DNA from 2 places in the Streptomyces sp. NPDC057638 genome. Region 2 is predicted to be linked to the other one. Evidence: riboswitches for the same ligand, from Rfam matches in the RefSeq annotation. Region 2 holds a riboswitch; the other holds the start of a gene.

Region 1 (5,254 bases), on a different contig from region 2:
TGACGGACGGACGGGCGCGAACAGGCACGGGCAGGCACGACAGCGGCACCGACGTGACGGAGGTACCGGCATGACAGGGTCACCGGCGGCCGGGACCACGGACCACGGCGGCGGGGTCTGGTCGGTCCGGGTCCCCATCCCGGACAACCCCCTCGGCCACACTCTGGTCCATCTCCTCGACACCGGCCGTGGCCCGGTCCTCATCGACACCGGCTGGGACGACCCGGCCTCCTGGGAGGCCCTCACCGCCGGACTGACGGCGCTGGGCGCCGACGTCTCCGCCATCCACGGCGTCGTCATCACCCACCACCACCCCGACCACCACGGCCTCTCCGCCCGCGTCCGCGCGGAGTCCGGCGCGTGGGTGGCGATGCACCCGGCCGACACCGACGTCGTCCGGCGTACGAGGGAGGGCCCGCCGGAGCGCTGGCTGGCCTCTATGGAGGAGAAGCTGGCCGCCGCCGGAGCGCCCGAGGAGCATCTGGCCGTCATGCGCTCCTTCCGCGCGCGCGGCGCCGACGCGGTGCCGGGGCTGCGGCCCGCCCTGCCCGACCGGGAGATCGCCGCCGGTGAGCTGCTGGACCTCACGGGCCGACGACTGCGGGCGATCTGGACGCCGGGCCACACCCCCGGCCATGTCTGCCTCCATCTGGAGGAGAACCATCCGGCCGGGCTCCCCGGCCGGGGCCGTCTCTTCTCCGGCGACCACCTGCTCCCCGGGATCAGCCCCCACATCGGTCTGTACGAGGACCCAGATGACCCAGCCGACCCAGACGACCCAGCCGGGACCGACCCCCTGGGCGACTACCTGGCCTCCCTGCGACGGGTCGCCCGCCTCGCCCCGGCCGAGGTCCTCCCCGCCCACCAGCACCCCTTCACCGGCGCCCCCGCCCGGGTCAGCGCACTGCTCGGCCACCACGAGACCCGTCTCGCGCTGCTGCTCGGCCTGCTGACCGAGCCCCGCACGCCCTGGCGCCTCGCGGAACTCATGGAGTGGAACCGGGCATGGGAGCGGATCCCGCCGGCCTCCCGCACGATCGCCGTCTCGGAGGTGGAGGCCCATCTGCGCCATCTGGTGCGACGGGGGCGGGCGGAGCGGCTGGCGGGGGTGCCGGAGCGGTATGTGGCGCTGTGAGCGGCCGCCGGAGGGGAGCGGGCCGGGGCCCGGCGGCCAAGGGTTCCGAAGGCCCACGGCCAGGCGTCCGGGCAGACCCCGGGGGCGGCCGGTTCGGGGCCCGGGGGCGGCCGGTTCTGGGCCCGGGGACACGCAGGCGGCCGTCCCGCGATCCCGGGCCCGGCGCCCCGAACGCGGACCCGCCACCCCGGAGGCGACCGGCCCGCCGTCCAGAACCCGCCACCCCCGAGGCGACCGGCCCGCGCCCCCGGGGACACGCCCGCCGATCCGGAAGCAGTCAGTCCGCCAGCCACGACCCGCCGGACCGGCCGGTAGAGTGGACACGTCGTTTTCACGTCCGTACGGGGGGAAGCCGGTGCGAATCCGGCGCTGACCCGCAGCCGTGAGCCACCGCCGGGCACCCCGGGGTGGCGAGCCGGAATGCCCCGTACCCCGTTGTGATCGTCTCGTGCCACCGGCGGCCCGCCGGTGACCGGCACCGTCGAGGAGTACGGAGTCGGAGCCCTGGTGCCTCAAGAGCGTGCCCGTGCCCGGCTTCCGCAGGAGAGGCCCCCGTCCATGAGCACCGCACGCCGCGCCGTCGCGCTCGCCGTATCCGCCACACTGGGCACGGCCGCGCTCGCGCTCGCCCCGGCGGCCAGTGCCGCGCCCGCCACCACGGGCAGCCCGGCGCCGTCGCCGGTCCTGCCGTCCGGGCTGTACGGGAGCGGCGACCCCACCTACGACGGTGTCTGGCGCCAGTCCCTGGCCCTGCTCGCCCAGGATGTCTCCGGTGTCGTCCCCGCCGACAAGGCGGTCGCGTGGCTCGCCGCCCAGCAGTGCGCGAGCGGCGGCTTCGCCTCCTACCGGGCCGATGTCTCCGCCGCGTGCCCGGCCTCGCTGCCGCTGGACTCCAACGCCACCGCCGTGGCCGTCCAGGCGCTGACCGCGCTCGGTGAGAAGGAGACCGCCCAGAAGGCCGTGACCTGGCTGCGGTCCACCCAGAACGCGGACGGCGGCTGGAGCTACAACCCCGGCGGCGCCAGCGACGCCAACTCCACCTCGCTGGTGATCGGCGCGTTCTCGGCGGCGGGCGTCAAGCCCGCCGAGGTGCGTTCGCCGGGCGGGAAGTCGCCGTTCGATGCCCTGCTGACGTTCGCCACGCCCTGTGGTGGCAAGGACGGCGGCGCCTTCGTCTACCAGCCCAAGCAGCCCGGCATGGTCGCCGACTCCACGGCCGCCGCCGTGGTGGCGGCGCGGGGGCAGGGGCTCTCGCCCGCCGCCGGTGAGCCGGACGCCCGGGGCACCGCCTGTGTCCCCGGCAAGACCCTCCCGGACGCCGCCCACAACGGCGCCGCCTACCTCGCGGGCGCCCTCGCCGCGACCGGTCATCTGCTGACCCCGCCGATGCCCGGCGCCACCGACTCCGCCCCCAAGCCGGATGTCGGCAACACCGCCGACGCCGTGGCCGCCCTCGCCGCCCAGGGCCTGAAGGAGCGGACCGCGAAGCCCCTGGCCTGGCTGAAGGCGAACTCGGCCGCATGGGCGAAGGAGTCGGGACCCGCCGCGTACGCCCAGTTGATCTTCGCCGCCCGTGCCGCCGGGGCGCAGCCGACCGACTTCGGTGGCGCGGACCTGGTGGCGCAGCTCACCGCGCTCGGCCCGGACCCGCGCGCGGACGCGGCCCAGGCCACGGAAGAGAAGAAGAAGGAGAACGAGAAGGACGAGAAGGGCTCCGACAGCGGCCAGTGGTGGCTCGTCGGCGCCTTCTTCGCGGCCAGTGTCGGCGCGGGCATCCTGATCAGCGGCCGCCGCAAGAACAAGTCGTGACCGGCGACAGCGCCGGGCCCCGCCCCCGTACGCCCGGCGACGGCCCCGGGACCCCGGGCAGCCGTGGCCAGGCGGAGGACGGGCCCGGCCCCGGCACCGCCGGGAAGGCCCGCGCCCGCTCGCTCACCCCGCCGTCGACCCCGTTGCTCGCCCTGGCGGCCCTGCTCGGCACCGTCCTCGGCACCGTCCTCGCCGTCGGACTCGGCGTGGCCGCCGCCACACCCGCCGAGGCGGCCGGATACCGCTACTGGTCCTTCTGGCAGAGCGACGGCCGCGCCTGGTCCTACGCCACCGAGGGCCCGGCCACCGCCCGTCCCGCCGACGGCTCGGTGAACGGGTTCCGCTTCGCGGTGAGCGAGAACAGCGCCGACGCCACCCGCCCCCGCCAGGCCCCGGACTTCGCCGCCGTCTGCGGTACGACGGCGGCCGAGCCGGACCGCAAACGCGTCGCCGTGGTGATCGACCCGGGCACCCCCCAGGACGCGCCCTCCGGCGAGCGGCCGCCCGCGCCGCGCGCCGCCTGTGCCCGGGTGGGGACGGACGCGACCGCGGCGGAGGCGCTGGCCGCCGTCGCCAAGCCGCTCCGCTACAACCAGCAGGCGCTGCTCTGCGCCATCGCGGGCTATCCGGGTGCGGGCTGCGGCGAGCAGGTCCCCGCCTCGGGCGACCGCCCGCGGACCACGGCCGGCGCGGCGCCGGAAGGGGACACCCGCGCGCAGGAGTCCAGCGCGGAGGAGTCCGGCGGACCCTCCGTCGGCGCCCTCGCCGGAGTGGGCGCCGTCGTCGTGCTCGGCGCCGCCGCGTTCTGGCAGTCCCGCCGCCGGTCCCGATGAGCCGGGACCGGGACCAGTCCCCGCCCGTACCGCCGTACGGGGACGGGGTCCGCCTCCGTGACCTCGGCCAGAACCCCACCGAACGCGCCGAGCCCACCGAGCCCACGCGGGGCCGCCGCCCGCGCCCCGGGGAGCGGCTGCGCGCCCCCCGGGCCGACCGGCGCAACGCCGTGCATCCGGGTGCCTGGTGGCTGTGGGCGCTCGGCCTGGCCACGGCCGCGTCGCGGACCACGCATCCCCTCCTGCTGGGACTGCTGGTGGTCGTGACGGCGTATGTCGTCGCCGCGCGGCGCACCGACGCGCCCTGGGCGCGCTCCTACAGCGCCTTCCTCAAGCTGGCGCTGTTCGTGATCGCGCTGCGGGTCGTCTTCTCCGTCGTTCTCGGGTCACCGATCCCCGGCAGCCACACCCTTCTCACCCTCCCCGAGGTCCCGCTCCCCGACTGGGCCCAGGGGATCCGCCTCGGCGGCCGGGTCACGGCCGAACAGATCGTCTTCGCCCTGTACGACGGCGCCAAGCTGGCCGCCATCCTCATCTGCCTGGGCGCCGCGAACGCGCTGGCCAACCCGGCCCGGCTGCTGAAGTGCCTGCCCGGGGCGCTGTACGAGATCGGGGTGGCCGTCGTCGTCGCCATGACCTTCGCGCCCCATCTCGTCGCCGACGTCGCCCGGCTGCGCACCGCGCGGCGGCTGCGCGGACGGGAAGCGGGCGGTGTCCGCGCCGTCGCCCGGATCGGGCTGCCGGTGCTGGAGAGCGCGCTGGAGCGGTCCGTCGCGCTCGCCGCGTCGATGGACGCGCGGGGGTACGGGCGGACCGCCGCCGTTCCGCCCGCCGTACGGCACACCACGACCGCGCTGGTCATCGGCGGGCTCCTCGGGATCTGCGCGGGCGCCTACGGGCTGCTCTCCGCCGAGGGCTCCACCGCAGGACCGTTCCTGCTGGGCGGCGGGGTGCTGGCGGCCGTCGCCGGACTGCGGCTGGGCGGCAGGCGCTCGGTACGCACCCGCTACCGGCCCGACCGGTTCGGCCCGCGCTCCTGGCTGATCGCCGGATCCGGGGTGGTGGTCGCCGCGCTGACGATCCTGGCGGGGACGCTCGACGCGGACGCGCTGCATCCGTCGGTGGTGCCGCTGGTCCCGCCGGAGCTGCCGCTGCTGCCCGCGCTGGGGATCCTCGCCGGGCTGCTGCCCGCGTTCGTCGCACCCGTGCCCGACGGCCCCTCCCCCGCGCCCCGGCCCGCGCCCACCGTGCCCGCCCCCTCCACCACGGCACTCCGCCCACCGGACGGGTCCGTCACCTCCGTACCCCCTGGCCCTTCCGTACCCCCTGGCCCGAAGGAGTCCGCGTGATCCGCTTCGAGCATGTCTCGGTCACCTACGACGGCGCGGCGCGACCGACCCTGGCCGAGGTCGACCTGACCGTCCCCGAGGGCGAACTGGTGCTGCTCGCGGGCCCGTCCGGGGTCGGCAAGTCGACC
Region 2 (12,679 bases):
CCCCGTAGACCTCCGCCAGCAGCGACGGCGTCAGCACCTCCCCCGGTGCCCCCGACGCCACGACCTCACCGCCCGCCAGGACATACAGCCGATCGCAGTAGTACGCCGCGAGGTTGAGGTCGTGCAGGGCCAGCAGCGCCGTCGCCCCCGCCTCCCGCACCAGGCCCAGGATCTCCATCTGGTACCGGATGTCCAGGTGGTTGGTGGGCTCGTCCAGCACCAGCAGCCCCGGCCGCTGCACCAGCGCCCGGGCGACCAGCGCCCGCTGGCGCTCGCCGCCGGAGAGGGAGGGGAAGGCCCGGTCGGCGAGCCCGGTGATGGCCAGCCGTTCCAGCGCCTCGGCCACGAGGGCGGTGTCCGCCGCCGAGTCCGGCTCCCAGAACCGCTTGTGCGGGCTGCGCCCCATGGCGACGACCTCCCGCACGGTCAGCTCGAACTCGGCCGGGCTGTCCTGCGGCACGGTCGCCACCCGGCGCGCCCGCTCCCGCGCCCCGAGCACCAGCAGGTCGTCGCCGTCCAGCAGCGCCCGGCCCGCCGTGGGGCGCAGGGTGCCGTACACACAGCGCAGCAGGGTGGTCTTGCCGCTGCCGTTGGGGCCGACGACGCCGACGGTCTGGCCGGGTTCGGCCCGCAGCGCGATCCCCGTGAGCAGGGCGCGGCCCTCCGTCTCGTACCCCAGGCCGGTCAGGGTGAGGGCGGCGGTCACGACGGGACTCCTCGCGGGTGGAAGACGACGCGGGTCGCGGGTGCCCCCGGCGCGGTACGGATCACCGGTGCCCCCGGCGCGGCGCGGGTCACAGCGGTGCCCCCTGCGCGGTGCGCCCCCGCATCAGCCAGAGGAAGAGCGGGCCCCCGATCAGCGCGGTGAGCACGCCGACGGGAACGTCCTGCGGGGAGAAGAGGGTACGGGCGCCGAGGTCGGCGACGACCAGGGCGACGGCGCCCAGCAGCGCGCAGACCGGCAGCAGGGCCCGGTGGGTGGCGCCGACCAGCAGCCGGGCGGCGTGCGGGACCATCAGCCCGACGAACCCGACGGCGCCGCTGGCGGCCACCATCACGGCGGTGACCAGCGAGACCAGGACGAAGACGACGGCACGGAAGCGCCCCACGTCCAGCCCCAGCACGGTCGCGCCCTCCTCCCCCACCAGCAGCAGGTCCAGCGGTCGCGCCAGCGCCAGCAGCAGCGGCAGCGCGGCCCCGAGCACGACGGCGGGCAGCAGGATCCCGTCCCAGCGGGCGCTGCCGAGCCCGCCGAGGGACCAGTACAGGGCCTCGCGGAAGTGCTCCGGCCGCGCCGACGCCACCAGGACGAGCGTGGTCAGCGCGGTGAGGATGTACGAGACGGTGACCCCGGCCAGCACCAGCCGGGGCCCGGTCATCATCCCGCCGCGCCGGGCCAGCCCGAAGACCAGCGCGAGCGCGACCAGCGACCCGAGGAACGCGCCGAGCGGCATCGCGACGGCGGTGGTGGCGCCGAGGCCCAGCGTCAGCACCACCACCGCGCCGGTGGAGGCTCCGGAGGAGATCCCCAGCAGGAAGGGGTCGGCCAGCCGGTTGCGCACCAGCGCCTGGAGGACGGCGCCGACGACCCCGAGTCCGGCGCCGACGACCATCCCGAGCAGCACCCGGGGCAGCCGTACCTCACGCACGATGGTCCGGAACGGGCTCGGCGCGGCCCCCGGCAGCAGCGCGTCGACCACCTGCCCGGCCGGGATCCGTACGGAGCCGAGGACCAGCCCGGCCAGGGCCGCGCAGCCGAGCGCGGCCACCAGGCCGGTGACGACGGCGCCGTAGCGCAGCCGGGCGAGGACGGGCCGCGCGCCGGGGCCGCCCGCCGCGCCCGCCTCCGTACCCGCCGATGACACGCCCCCGGCGGCCACCGTCACGCCCCTCACCGCGCCAGCTGCGCGGCCAGCTTGGATATGGCGGCGGGCGCCCGGACGCCGAGCACGGCGTCGGAGAGCGGCAGCACCGCGAAGCGTTTGTTCCGCACCGCCGGGACGTCCTTGAGCGCGGGGTCGGTCAGCAGTTTCCGCTTCTTCTGCGCCACGGTGACCGAGCCGTAGTCGTAGATCACGATGACCTCGGGCTTGCGGGCGACGACCTCTTCCCAGGTCGCGTCGCCGAACGCCTTGTCGAGGTCGGCGAAGACGTTCCGGCCGCCCGCGCGGGTGATCAGCTCGTTGCCGATGCCCCGGCCGCCCGCCGTGAAGGCGGTCTTGTCCCCGTTGTCGTAGACGAAGACCGGCACCGGCGCCCGGCCCGTGAGCGTCGTGCCGGTGGCGGCGACCACGGCGCGGGCCTCGGTGATCCACCGCTGGGCGCGGTCGCCGACGCCGAAGGTGCGCCCGACCTCCTCGACCTCCCGGTAGACGTCGTCGAGGGTGGTCCGCTCGGTGGTGCAGTTCTCCAGGTTGAGCCGGGTGTCGATGCCGGTCTTCTTCAGCTCGGCGCGGGTGCGGCCGTCCTCGGTCTTGAAGGCGCTGGCGTAACCGCCGTAGACGAAGTCCGGGTTGGCGGTGAGCAGCTTCTCCTTGGAGGGGTACTCCTTGGCGAGCACGGGGATCTCCCCGTACGCCTTCGCGTACTCCGGCAGCACCCGGTCGTCCAGGAAGGCGGTGCCGACCAGCGACTTCTCCAGTCCCAGCTCCAGCATGACCTCGGTGACGTGCTGGTTCATGGTGACCGCGCGCCGCGGCGGCGCCTGATAGGTGGTCTTCACACCGCAGTTGTCGACGGTGTACGGGAAGCCGGGGGCGGCACCGGTGGCCTTGCGGTCCGGCTCGGGGGTGGTGGAGCAGCCCGCGAGGGTGAGCGGGAGCAGCAGGGCGGCGATGACGGTGGTTCTGCGGCGCCTGGACATGACGGGTGGTGCCTCCTCCGGGGATTTCCACGTCCCCTGGGTGGTGGGAGAAGGGCGGCGGGTCAGTTCCTGGCTGGCAAGCGGATCGCTTGGCTCACAGTGGCGGGACCGCGCCGGAGTCACACCGGCTTCCTGGGTCCCACCGCCCTGTTCATACGTCTGTTCTCTTGTATCACCTGGTGCTGGGCGCGCTCGACGCGCTCGCTCAAGTGTGAGGCTCAGTATGCCTCGACGATCCGCACCTCCTCCTCGGTGACCTCCCCGTTCACGATCCGGAAGGAGCGGAACTGGAAGGGCCCGAGGCCGTCGGTGTCGGCGGTGGAGACCAGGACGTAGTGGGCGCCGGGCTCGTTGGCGTACGAGATGTCGGTACGGGAGGGGTACGCCTCGGTCGCCGTGTGGGAGTGGTAGATGATCACCTGCTCCTCGTCGTTGGCCCACAGTTCCTTGGTGAGCCGGAGCAGGTCCATCGAGTCGAACTCGTAGAAGGTGGGCGACCGGGCGGCGTTGACCATGGGGATGAACCGCTCCGGGCGGTCGGTGCCCTCGGGTCCGGCGACGACGCCACACGCCTCGTCGGGGTGGTCGGCGCGGGCGTGCGCCACGATCTGGTCGAAGAGTGCCTGGGTGAGCGTCAGCATGCCGTCAGCATAGGCAGCGGGCCGTTCCGTACCAATGGGTGATACGAAACGGCCCGCATGCTGGGAATGCCTGGTCTGCGAAGGGGGCGCCTCAGCGCTTGCTGAAGGCGGCGCCCTCGGGGTCCCGCTTGCGCAGCACCAGATAGGAGACCCCGAGCAGGAGCCCCCAGACCGGCGCGACGTACAGCGAGACCCGGGCGTCCTTGTCCACGCCCATCAGCACGATCACCAGACCGATGAAGCAGAGCGCGAACCAGCTGGTGTAGGGCGCGCCGGGCGCCTTGAAGGTCGACTCGGGCAGCTCGCCCCGGTTCACCTTGGCGCGGTAGCGGATCTGACTGACCAGGATCATGATCCAGGCCCACATGCCGGAGATGGTGGCGAAGGAGACGATCTTGTTGAACGCCTCGCCGGGCCACTGGTAGTTGATCCAGACACCGAACATCATCAGCGCGGCCGAGAAGGTGGTCCCGATCAGCGGGGTGCCGTTCCTGGTGAGCCGGGTGAAGATCTTCGGGCCCTGGTTGTTGAGGGCCAGGCCGCGCAGCATGCGTCCGGTGGAGTACATCCCGGAGTTGCAGGAGGAGAGCGCGGCGGTCAGGACGACGAAGTTCACGATGCCCGCGCCGACGGCCAGGCCCATCTTGTCGAAGGCGGCCACGAAGGGCGAGACGCCCGGCTCGAAGTTGGTCCAGGAGACCACCGACAGGATCATGATCAGCGCGCCGATGTAGAAGACGGCGATGCGCCACGGCACGGTGTTGATGGCCTTGGGCAGGGTCTTCTCGGGGTCCTTGGACTCACCCGCGGTGACACCGACCAGCTCGACCGCCAGGAAGGCGAACATCACGATCTGGAGCGTCATCAGCGTGCCGCCGATGCCCTTGGGGAAGAAGCCGCCGTCGCTCCACAGCAGCGAGAAGGAGGCGGTGTCGCCCGCGTCCGTGAAGCCGAGGGTGATGATTCCGGCGCAGATCAGGATCATGCCGACGATCGCGGTGACCTTGACCATCGAGAACCAGAACTCCAGCTCACCGAAGATCTTCACCGAGATCAGATTGGCGCCGTAGAGGATCAGCGTGAAGATCAGCGCCGAGACCCACTGCGGGATGTCGAACCAGTACGTCATGTAGTGCGCCGCCGCCGTGACCTCGGTCATTCCGGTGACGACCCAGAAGAGCCAGTACGTCCAGCCGGTGGCGAACCCCGCGAACGGCCCGATGAACTCCCGCGCGTAGTCGGAGAACGACCCCGAGACCGGGCGGTACATCAGCAGCTCGCCGAGGGCGCGCATGATGAAGAAGATGACCAGGCCCGCGATGGCGTACGCGAGGATGAGGCTGGGTCCGGCCTTGGAGATGGCCTTGCCCGCGCCCAGGAAGAGGCCGGTGCCGATGGCTCCGCCTATCGCGATCATCTGGATCTGCCGGGCGCCGAGTGCCCGGTGGTAGCCCTGGTCCTCACCGCCTCCGGCGGCGGACCGCGCGGCGTTCCCGTCGCCGTGCCCGTCCTCTTTGCCGACCTGCACAGAGGTCATGTGTGCGCCCTTTCTCCACGCGGATCCGCCCCGTGCGACAGACGCGACGGACGCGGATCAGGTCCTGATCCCCCCGGATACGGATGGAGTGCCACCGGCGGTCAGCCGGTACAAGCGCCCCCAGGGGCATGGGTGGCGCCCCTGGCGGTCGTGCAGATCTATCACGGCCTTGTTCGAGATCATCCCGGGCCTCTGTGACTCACGCCACAGAAACAACCGGGCAAAAGCCGCACAATGGATGAATTTAGGACGATGTGGTAACCCGATCGTTATCCGGATTTGAGCGTCCGCTGAGCGTACGTAAGTCACGACGCGCCCCCTCGCCCCATACAGCCGCCGGAGGGCGCCGCTCGGCATGGACCGAGCCCCGCCGGGCGAACTGGAACAGGAACCTCCGCAACCGGCCGTACGGAGCCGGGGAAACCGGACGGGCGCGGGAAAACCCGTAGCCCCATGAGCAGAGGGGACAGGGGTGACAGGGGGCCGGAAACCACCCCACCCAGCGCGCACCCCCCGCTACCCGCCCTCTCGGCCGTCCGGGCGACGGGACGGGCGACGGGACGGGCGACGGGATGGGCGGCTGGGACGGGCGCCGGGGCGATCAAGCCTCAGGAAGGAGCCTCAGGGCCGCAGGGCACCACAGCCCCAGGAGGACATCACCCCCCGGGAGGGCCCACGGCCTCAGGAGGGCATCAGGGTCTCGACAAGCGTCTCCTGGAGCACCCCGAGCCAGAGGTACGCCATCACCATCGGCTTGCGCGGATCGGAGTCCGGCAGCCGGTAGAGCCCCGCGCCCTCGTCGTCGTCGCCGACCTCAAGCCGGGTCCCGATCGTCAGCCGCAGATCGTTGAGCGCCCCGAGCCAGCGCGCGCTCCGGCGCGGGTCCAGCGTCAGCTCCGCCGACCCCCCGGGCCCCGGGGAGAGCGCGTCCAGCGCCCGCACCATGTCATGCGCGTCATCGCGCTTGCGCGTCCGCAGGTCGTTCTCGGTGAAGCGGCGGAACTCGGACGACGCCGCCTTCGCGGACTCGTCCCCCTGGTGCGCGTCCGGCCCTCCGTACGCGTCCGGGAAGAGCCGCGCCAGCGCGGGGTCCGACGGCGGCTCGCTCGGGCCCTCGGCGAAGAGCGCGGCCAGCGGGTCCGCCCCCTCCACCGGCTCCTCGCCCGGCCCGATCAGCTCCATGAGCTGGACGGCGAGCGACCGCAGGATGGAGATCTCGACCTCGTCGAGCGTGATCGACGCGCCGCCCCCGGGACGGGGCTCGAAGTGCCCCGGCATCAGCCGCGGTCCTGCGTGAGCGTCGCCCAGAGCCCGTATCCGTGCATCGCCTGCACATCGCGCTCCATCTCCTCGCGGGTACCGCTGGAGACGACGGCGCGCCCCTTGTGATGGACGTCGAGCATCAGTTTGCGGGCCTTGTCCTTGGAGTAGCCGAAGTACGCCTGGAAGACATACGTCACGTAGCTCATCAGGTTCACGGGGTCGTTGTGGACGAGCGTCACCCAGGGCACATCCGGCTCGGGGACGGCGAAGGTCTCCTCGGCCGACGCGGGCCGTTCAATCTCGGTGGGAGCAACACTCACCTGGTCCATGCTGCCACCCGTGCCTGCGGAGCGCATAAACGGGCACCCCTCTAGCGAGCCCTGAAGAGCCCGCCGCCCGCACCCCGCCCCCATCTCGTCACTTTGACGAAATGCTGGGGTAGGATCCGGGCCATGGCTGGATCGCCCGAGCCCTGCGGGCGGCCGAGACGAAAGCGCGAGGTCATTCTCGTGAACACAGCTGACCTGGTGGGACTGCCGGTGGACGTGCCCTCGACGGCGCTCTTCACGGACCAGTACGAGTTCACGATGGTCCAGGCGGCGCTGCGGGCGGGCACCGCCGACCGCCACTCCGTCTTCGAGGTCTTCACCCGCCGCCTCCCCTCGGGCCGCCGCTACGGCGTGGTCGGCGGCACCGGACGGGTGCTGGACGCCGTCGAGAACTTCCGCTTCGACCCCGGGGTGATCGCCTTCCTGCGGGAGAACCGGATCGTGGACGAGCCCACCCTCTCCTGGCTCTCCGGCTACCGCTTCCGGGGCGACATCTGGGGCTACCCGGAGGGCGAGACCTACTTCCCCGGCTCGCCCGTCCTGCGGGTCGAGGGCAGCTTCGCCGAGTGCGTGCTGCTGGAGACGGTGATCCTCTCCATCCTCAACCACGACTCCGCCATCGCCGCCGCCGCGTCCCGGATGTCCGCCGCCGCCCAGGGGCGGCGGCTGATCGAGATGGGTGCCCGGCGTACCCACGAGCTCTCCGCCGTCGCCTCCGCCCGCGCCGCGTACGTGGGCGGCTTCGACTCCACCTCCGACCTGGCGGCGGGCTTCCGCTACGGCATCCCGACCGTCGGCACCAGCGCCCACGCCTTCACCCTGCTGCACGACAGCGAGCGGGACGCGTTCCGGGCCCAGGTCGACTCGCTGGGCCGGGGCACCACGCTGCTGGTCGACACCTACGACGTGGCCGAGGCCGTCCGTACCGCCGTCGAGGTCGCGGGGACCGGACTCGGCGCGGTACGGATCGACTCCGGCGATCTGCTGCTGGTCGCCCACCGGGTCCGCCAGCAGCTCGACGAGCTCGGCGCCCGGGACACCAAGATCGTGGTCACCTCCGACCTGGACGAGTACGCCATCGCCTCGCTGGCGGCGGCCCCCGTCGACGCCTACGGGGTGGGCACCCAGCTGGTGACCGGCAGCGGGCACCCGACCTGCTCGATGGTGTACAAGCTGGTGGCCCGCGCCCGCTCGGCCGATCCGAAGGCCCCGCTGGAGCCGGTGGCCAAGAAGTCGCTGGGCGCGAAGTACTCCGTGGGCGGGCGCAAGTGGGCCGCGCGGCGGCGGGACGCGGAGGGGGTCGCGGAGGCGGAGGTCATCGGCTCGGGCCAGGTGCCCGCCGATCTGGCCGGCTCCCAGCTGCTGGTGCCGCTGGTCGTGGGCGGCGAGATCGTGGCGCGCGAGCCGCTGGACGCGGCGCGGGCCCGGCACCGCGCGGCGCGGGCGGCGCTGCCGATGTCCGCCCTCCAGCTCTCCCGCGGCGAACCGGTCCTGCCCACCGAGTACGTCTGACCGCGACGCCCGTCCCCACGGCCCGGCCGCCCCGCCCATCGGCGCGGCCCGGCCACCCCGACCGGCCGCACGGCCCGGCGGCCGGGACACCAGCACGGCCCGGCGGCCGGGACACGGGTGGTGACCAGCCGGAACGGCGGGCGGCTCCGGGGACTGACCCGCCGATCAGGGGGAAGCCAGGGCAAGGAGCGGGAGCAAGGGGCGGGAGCGCAGGTCACCGGGGGCGTGCGCGGCGGGGCCGGGCGCGGCGCACCGCCCACGCGCCTTCCCGTACCCGCTCCCCACTCTCTACGCTCGACGGAGAGCCACCGAGAGCCCCAGCGCCCACAGACACCCCCATATCCCCGTACTCCCCGTAAGGACTCCCCTATGCACCGCGCCTTGATCGTCGTCGACGTTCAGAACGACTTCTGCGAAGGCGGCAGCCTCGCGGTCAGCGGGGGTGCCGAGGTCGCCGCCGCCATCACCGACCTCATCGGTGCGTCCATCCCGGCCGCCTACCGCCATGTCGTCGCCACCCGGGACCACCACATCGACCCGGGCGACCACTTCTCCGACACCCCGGACTTCGAGACGAGCTGGCCGCGCCACTGTGTCGCGGGCACCGAGGGTGTCGGCTTCCATCCGAACTTCGCCCCGGCCGTCGCCTCGGGCGCCATCGAGGCGGTCTTCGACAAGGGCTCCTACGCCGCCGCCTACAGCGGCTTCGAAGGCACCGACGAGAACGGCACCGGGCTGGCCCAGTGGCTGCGCGACCACGAGGTGACCGAGGTCGACGTGGTGGGCATCGCCACGGACCACTGTGTGCGCGCGACGGCGCTGGACGCGGCCCGGGAGGGCTTCACCACCCAGGTGCTGCTCGATCTGACGGCGGGCGTCTCCAAGGAGCGCACCGCGCGGGTGCTGGAGGAGCTGCGCGCGGCGGGTGTGACGCTCACGGGCGAGCCGGTCGTCTGAGACGGCGGCCGGGCGCCGGGACGCCACCAGGCCCTCACCCGACGGGCCGCCCCAGCGCCCGCACCGGATGCCACAGCTCCGCCACCGCCCCGGGCTGGCTGCGCCAGATCAGCCCGTCGGGATGGTGCAGTACGGCGGTGATCTCGTCCAGTGTGGGCGGCTCCGCGTTGCCCCGCAGATAGACGGCGCGCAGCCCCAGGTTCCGCAGCCTGGTCAGGGCGCGGGCCCGGTTCGCCGCGTGCACCAGGAAGCGCGCGGGGCGTCCGTCCGCCAGCGGGTTGGGCAGGCTGAGGGCGACGACGACGCTGCCGTTGGGCAGCTTGCTATAACCTCCGCCGGGCATGGCGACCACTCCCCCGTGAGATGGCGTGTCCAGAGGAACCGGTCTGGTCGTGACGGGTCTGGACGGAACGGGTCTGTCACCTCGCACCTAAACACGATCGGCCGCAGCCCGCCAGGGGGTTGCGGCCGATCATGTTTTGACCTGCGGATTCGCTTTTTACAAGGTCATTTACCGGGTCGAGGGGGCCACCTTCACGGTGATCGTCTCCCCGCTCGCGGGCTCCTTCACGATGGAGATCTTGGTGTTGGTGTTGGGCACCTTCACCCCACCGGTCGGGTTCTCCGCGAACCAGTAGACGCCCTTGCGGTCGTCGAAGACCGGGTTACCGGGCTTCGCCGGGATCGAGGTCGGCGCCCCGGCCCGGTGCAGGGTGATCGCGTCGTACGGACGGGTGCTGAAGGTCGCGTCGAAGCTCTGGATCCGGTTGCGCATGATCGTGCCGTCGGCCCACTTCATCGGCGCCGGGTTGGCGTCGACCGGCAGCAGCCGTCCCTGGCCCGGGTGGGCGCTGGTGCGGTTGTCCCGCTGGAAGGTGTCCCAGTACCAGATCATCAGCCCGTTCTGGTACGGGAAGTGCTCCACCCACTGGTCCTTGGGCGCCGGGAAACCGAAGTTGTACGGACCGGTCTTCAGCGTCTTGTCGTACGAGACGTACTGGCGGTTCTCGACCAGGTAGTAGTGGTCGTAGAGCCGGGTCACGTTCTCCCCGGCCTTGGTGAAGCCCTTGGTGGTCCAGCCCGCGTTGTCCGTGCCCTCGACGTCGTCGCGGAAGAGCGGGGCGCCGTCGGCGGTCACGGTGATCTCGTCCGCCACGAAGCCCTTCTCGGCGGTGGCGGTGTCGGTGCGGTAGCGGAAGCGGACGTCGACCCGCTTGCCCGCGTGGGCGTCCAGCGAGAAGACCAGCTTCTGGTGTCCGGCCGAGCGGCCGGTCAGCGCCGGGCGGTCACTGCCGTCACGGGTGATCGGCTTGCCGTCGGCCGTGCCCTCCAGCGGGGTCCAGTTGGCGCCGCCGTCGGTGGAGACCTCGGTGTAGAGGTAGTCGTACCCGTTCTCGATCTGCCACCAGGCGCTCAGCTCCAGCGCGGCGCTGGACTTGCCGGTGAGGTCGACCGAGCGGCTGAGGGTGTTGCGCAGGTTGTCGCCCTGGTCGGTCCACCACTGCTTGGTCCCCTGGGCGGGCTTGACCAGCGGGGTGGTGCCGGGCTTCTTCGGCAGCTCGACCACGAGCGCCTGCGGGCGCTTGGTGTTGTACGCCTGCACCCCGAGGGTGTGGGTGGACGTCGTCGCGGCCCGGCCCTTGGTGTAGTTGAGCCAGCCGAGCTGGAGCTTGTCCCAGGCGGTCATGTCACCGGGCAGGTCGCCGATGGCCTCCTTGCCCCGGCCGAGCCAGGAGCCGGACGACATCAGCGTCCAGAAGCCGGTGGCGTTCTCGCCCCGGCCGGAGTCGTCGTAGTGGTCCGGCAGGCCCAGGTCATGGGCGTACTCATGGGCGAAGACGCCGAGGCCGCCGTTCTCGGGCTGCACGGTGTAGTCGCCGACCCAGATCCCGGTCGAGCCGATCTGGGTGCCGCCCGCCTTGTTGCCCGCGGGACCGGTCTTGCCCGCGGAGGTGCCGTACGCGTACCAGCGGTGCGCCCAGATGGCGTTGGCGCCCTCGGCGCCGCCGCCCGCGGACTCGTCCTCGCCCGCGTGGACGAACTGGAAGTGGTCGAGGTAGCCGTCCGGCTCGTTGAAGTCGCCGTCCTCGTCGAAGTCGTAGCGGTCCCAGACGTCGTACTCGGCCAGGGTCGCCTTGATCTGCTCGTCGGTGCGGCCCTGCGCCTTCTGGTCGGCGACCCAGGCGTTGACCCCGTCCCGCACCGCGTCCCAGACGCTCTCACAGGTCGACTCGCCGCAGTAGTTCGAGCCGTAACGGGCCTCGTTCCACTCGACCTTCACCCAGTCGGAGACCGTGCCCGCGACCGAGTAACGGCCCGAGGAGGCCCGCTCGTAGTAGGTCTTCAGGGACTGCTTGGGCGCGGCGCCGAAGTACAGGTCCTGGAAGTGCTGGCGGTTGTAGTCCGCCTTCCAGTCGGTCGAGTTGTCGACGGTACGGTCCGGCTTGGCGATCTTGTTGTGCAGCGGTCCCGGGGTGCCGCCGTACTTCACCACCGGCGGCAGCGGCCCGTCCGGGCCGTCCGGGTCGTGCGTCGTGGTGGTGTCGACCTTGTCGCCGAACTCCAGCAGGATGGTGAAGATCTTGTCGGTCTTCTCCCGGCCCAGCTCGACGTACTTGCCCTTGCCGAGCTTGACGACCTTGGACGCGCCGCGCCTCTCGACGGTCGCGTCCCCGGATATGACCTGTTCCAGCGCCGCCTTGCGCTGCTGCTGCTGCCGTTGGGTGAACGGGCCGTCGAGATCGTGGTCGACATGGCCCTTCTGGGGCGCCGGGTCATGGCGCTCCAGTGCCGCCGGGGCCGGGGACCCCTGCTCCCCCGCCTGCGCCGTACTGAACGCCGCGGCACCCGCGGTGGCCGTCGCGAGGGCGACGATCACCGCCGACGCTCTGATCGTCCGTCGGTTCGTGGTCACGTGTTGGTTTCCTCCCCCGCGAACCTTCACGGCGGACCTGTGTGGAGTCGTCCGGGCGAGGCTCGCGCGTCACAAGTGACGGCATTCGACCGCAGCGCCCGAAGAAAACACAACCCTTGACGTGGACATCCCCCTGCTCTATGCCACAAGCGGAATCCCCTTGCGGGCGGCGGACGTTCAGGGGAGCACCCGCGAGGCGCGGGCGCGTCCGTCCACACGCACGGCGGCCTCCCCGCGCGGACACGGGGAGGCCGCCGTCACACAGCCACACACGTCACACAGTCGGCGGTGGCGGCCCCTCCGGCACCGTCACGACCACGGTCTTGCCCGCCTTGTCGTGCAGCCCCTGGCGGTAGGGCTTGTCCGCGATGATCGTGATGATGATCACCAGCCACCAGACGCAGAAACAGCAGAGCAGCGCCGGGGCCCAGAGCACCAGCGCGCGCACCAGCGAGGAGCGGGTGTCGGGGATCGCGCCGTCGTTGAGCAGCGCGACGCGGATCCGCATCAGCCGCTTGCCCACCGTCTGGCCGTTCTTCTTCACCATCAAGGTGTCATAGCCCACGTAGGCGACCAGCCCGATCAGCGACCAGAGCCACTGGCGGCCGGTGTTCACCTCGTTGGCCAGATCGTCCCAGTTGTCGGCGCCGCCGGAGCTGAACC

What was found. A riboswitch is a leader RNA that binds a small molecule or an ion and turns the genes downstream of it on or off. The one in region 2 is predicted to bind cobalamin.
Region 1: another riboswitch for cobalamin. It lies ahead of ACFVIM_RS31110 (prenyltransferase/squalene oxidase repeat-containing protein); the one in region 2 lies ahead of ACFVIM_RS10020 (ABC transporter substrate-binding protein).

The regions. Positions count from the first base shown of each region.
Region 1 covers NZ_JBHVHF010000372.1:1,130-6,383, reverse strand. Annotated here, with positions in the region: gene ACFVIM_RS31115 (MBL fold metallo-hydrolase) at 71-1,135, shown strand; cobalamin riboswitch at 1,440-1,582, shown strand; gene ACFVIM_RS31110 (prenyltransferase/squalene oxidase repeat-containing protein) at 1,694-2,944, shown strand; gene ACFVIM_RS31105 (SCO2322 family protein) at 3,088-3,777, shown strand; gene ACFVIM_RS31100 (CbiQ family ECF transporter T component) at 3,948-5,126, shown strand; partial or broken gene ACFVIM_RS31095 (ABC transporter ATP-binding protein) at 5,123-5,254, shown strand, end outside.
Region 2 covers NZ_JBHVHF010000049.1:22,162-34,840, reverse strand. Annotated here, with positions in the region: gene ACFVIM_RS10030 (ABC transporter ATP-binding protein) at 1-706, opposite strand, end outside; gene ACFVIM_RS10025 (FecCD family ABC transporter permease) at 795-1,799, opposite strand; gene ACFVIM_RS10020 (ABC transporter substrate-binding protein) at 1,892-2,863, opposite strand; cobalamin riboswitch at 2,906-3,028, opposite strand; gene ACFVIM_RS10015 (Mov34/MPN/PAD-1 family protein) at 3,082-3,504, opposite strand; gene ACFVIM_RS10010 (amino acid permease) at 3,596-5,041, opposite strand; gene ACFVIM_RS10005 (DUF2017 domain-containing protein) at 5,723-6,319, opposite strand; gene clpS (ATP-dependent Clp protease adapter ClpS) at 6,319-6,633, opposite strand; gene ACFVIM_RS09995 (nicotinate phosphoribosyltransferase) at 6,814-8,145, shown strand; gene ACFVIM_RS09990 (nicotinamidase) at 8,515-9,102, shown strand; gene ACFVIM_RS09985 (hypothetical protein) at 9,137-9,445, opposite strand; gene ACFVIM_RS09980 (immune inhibitor A domain-containing protein) at 9,614-12,016, opposite strand; gene ACFVIM_RS09975 (RDD family protein) at 12,291-12,679, opposite strand, start outside.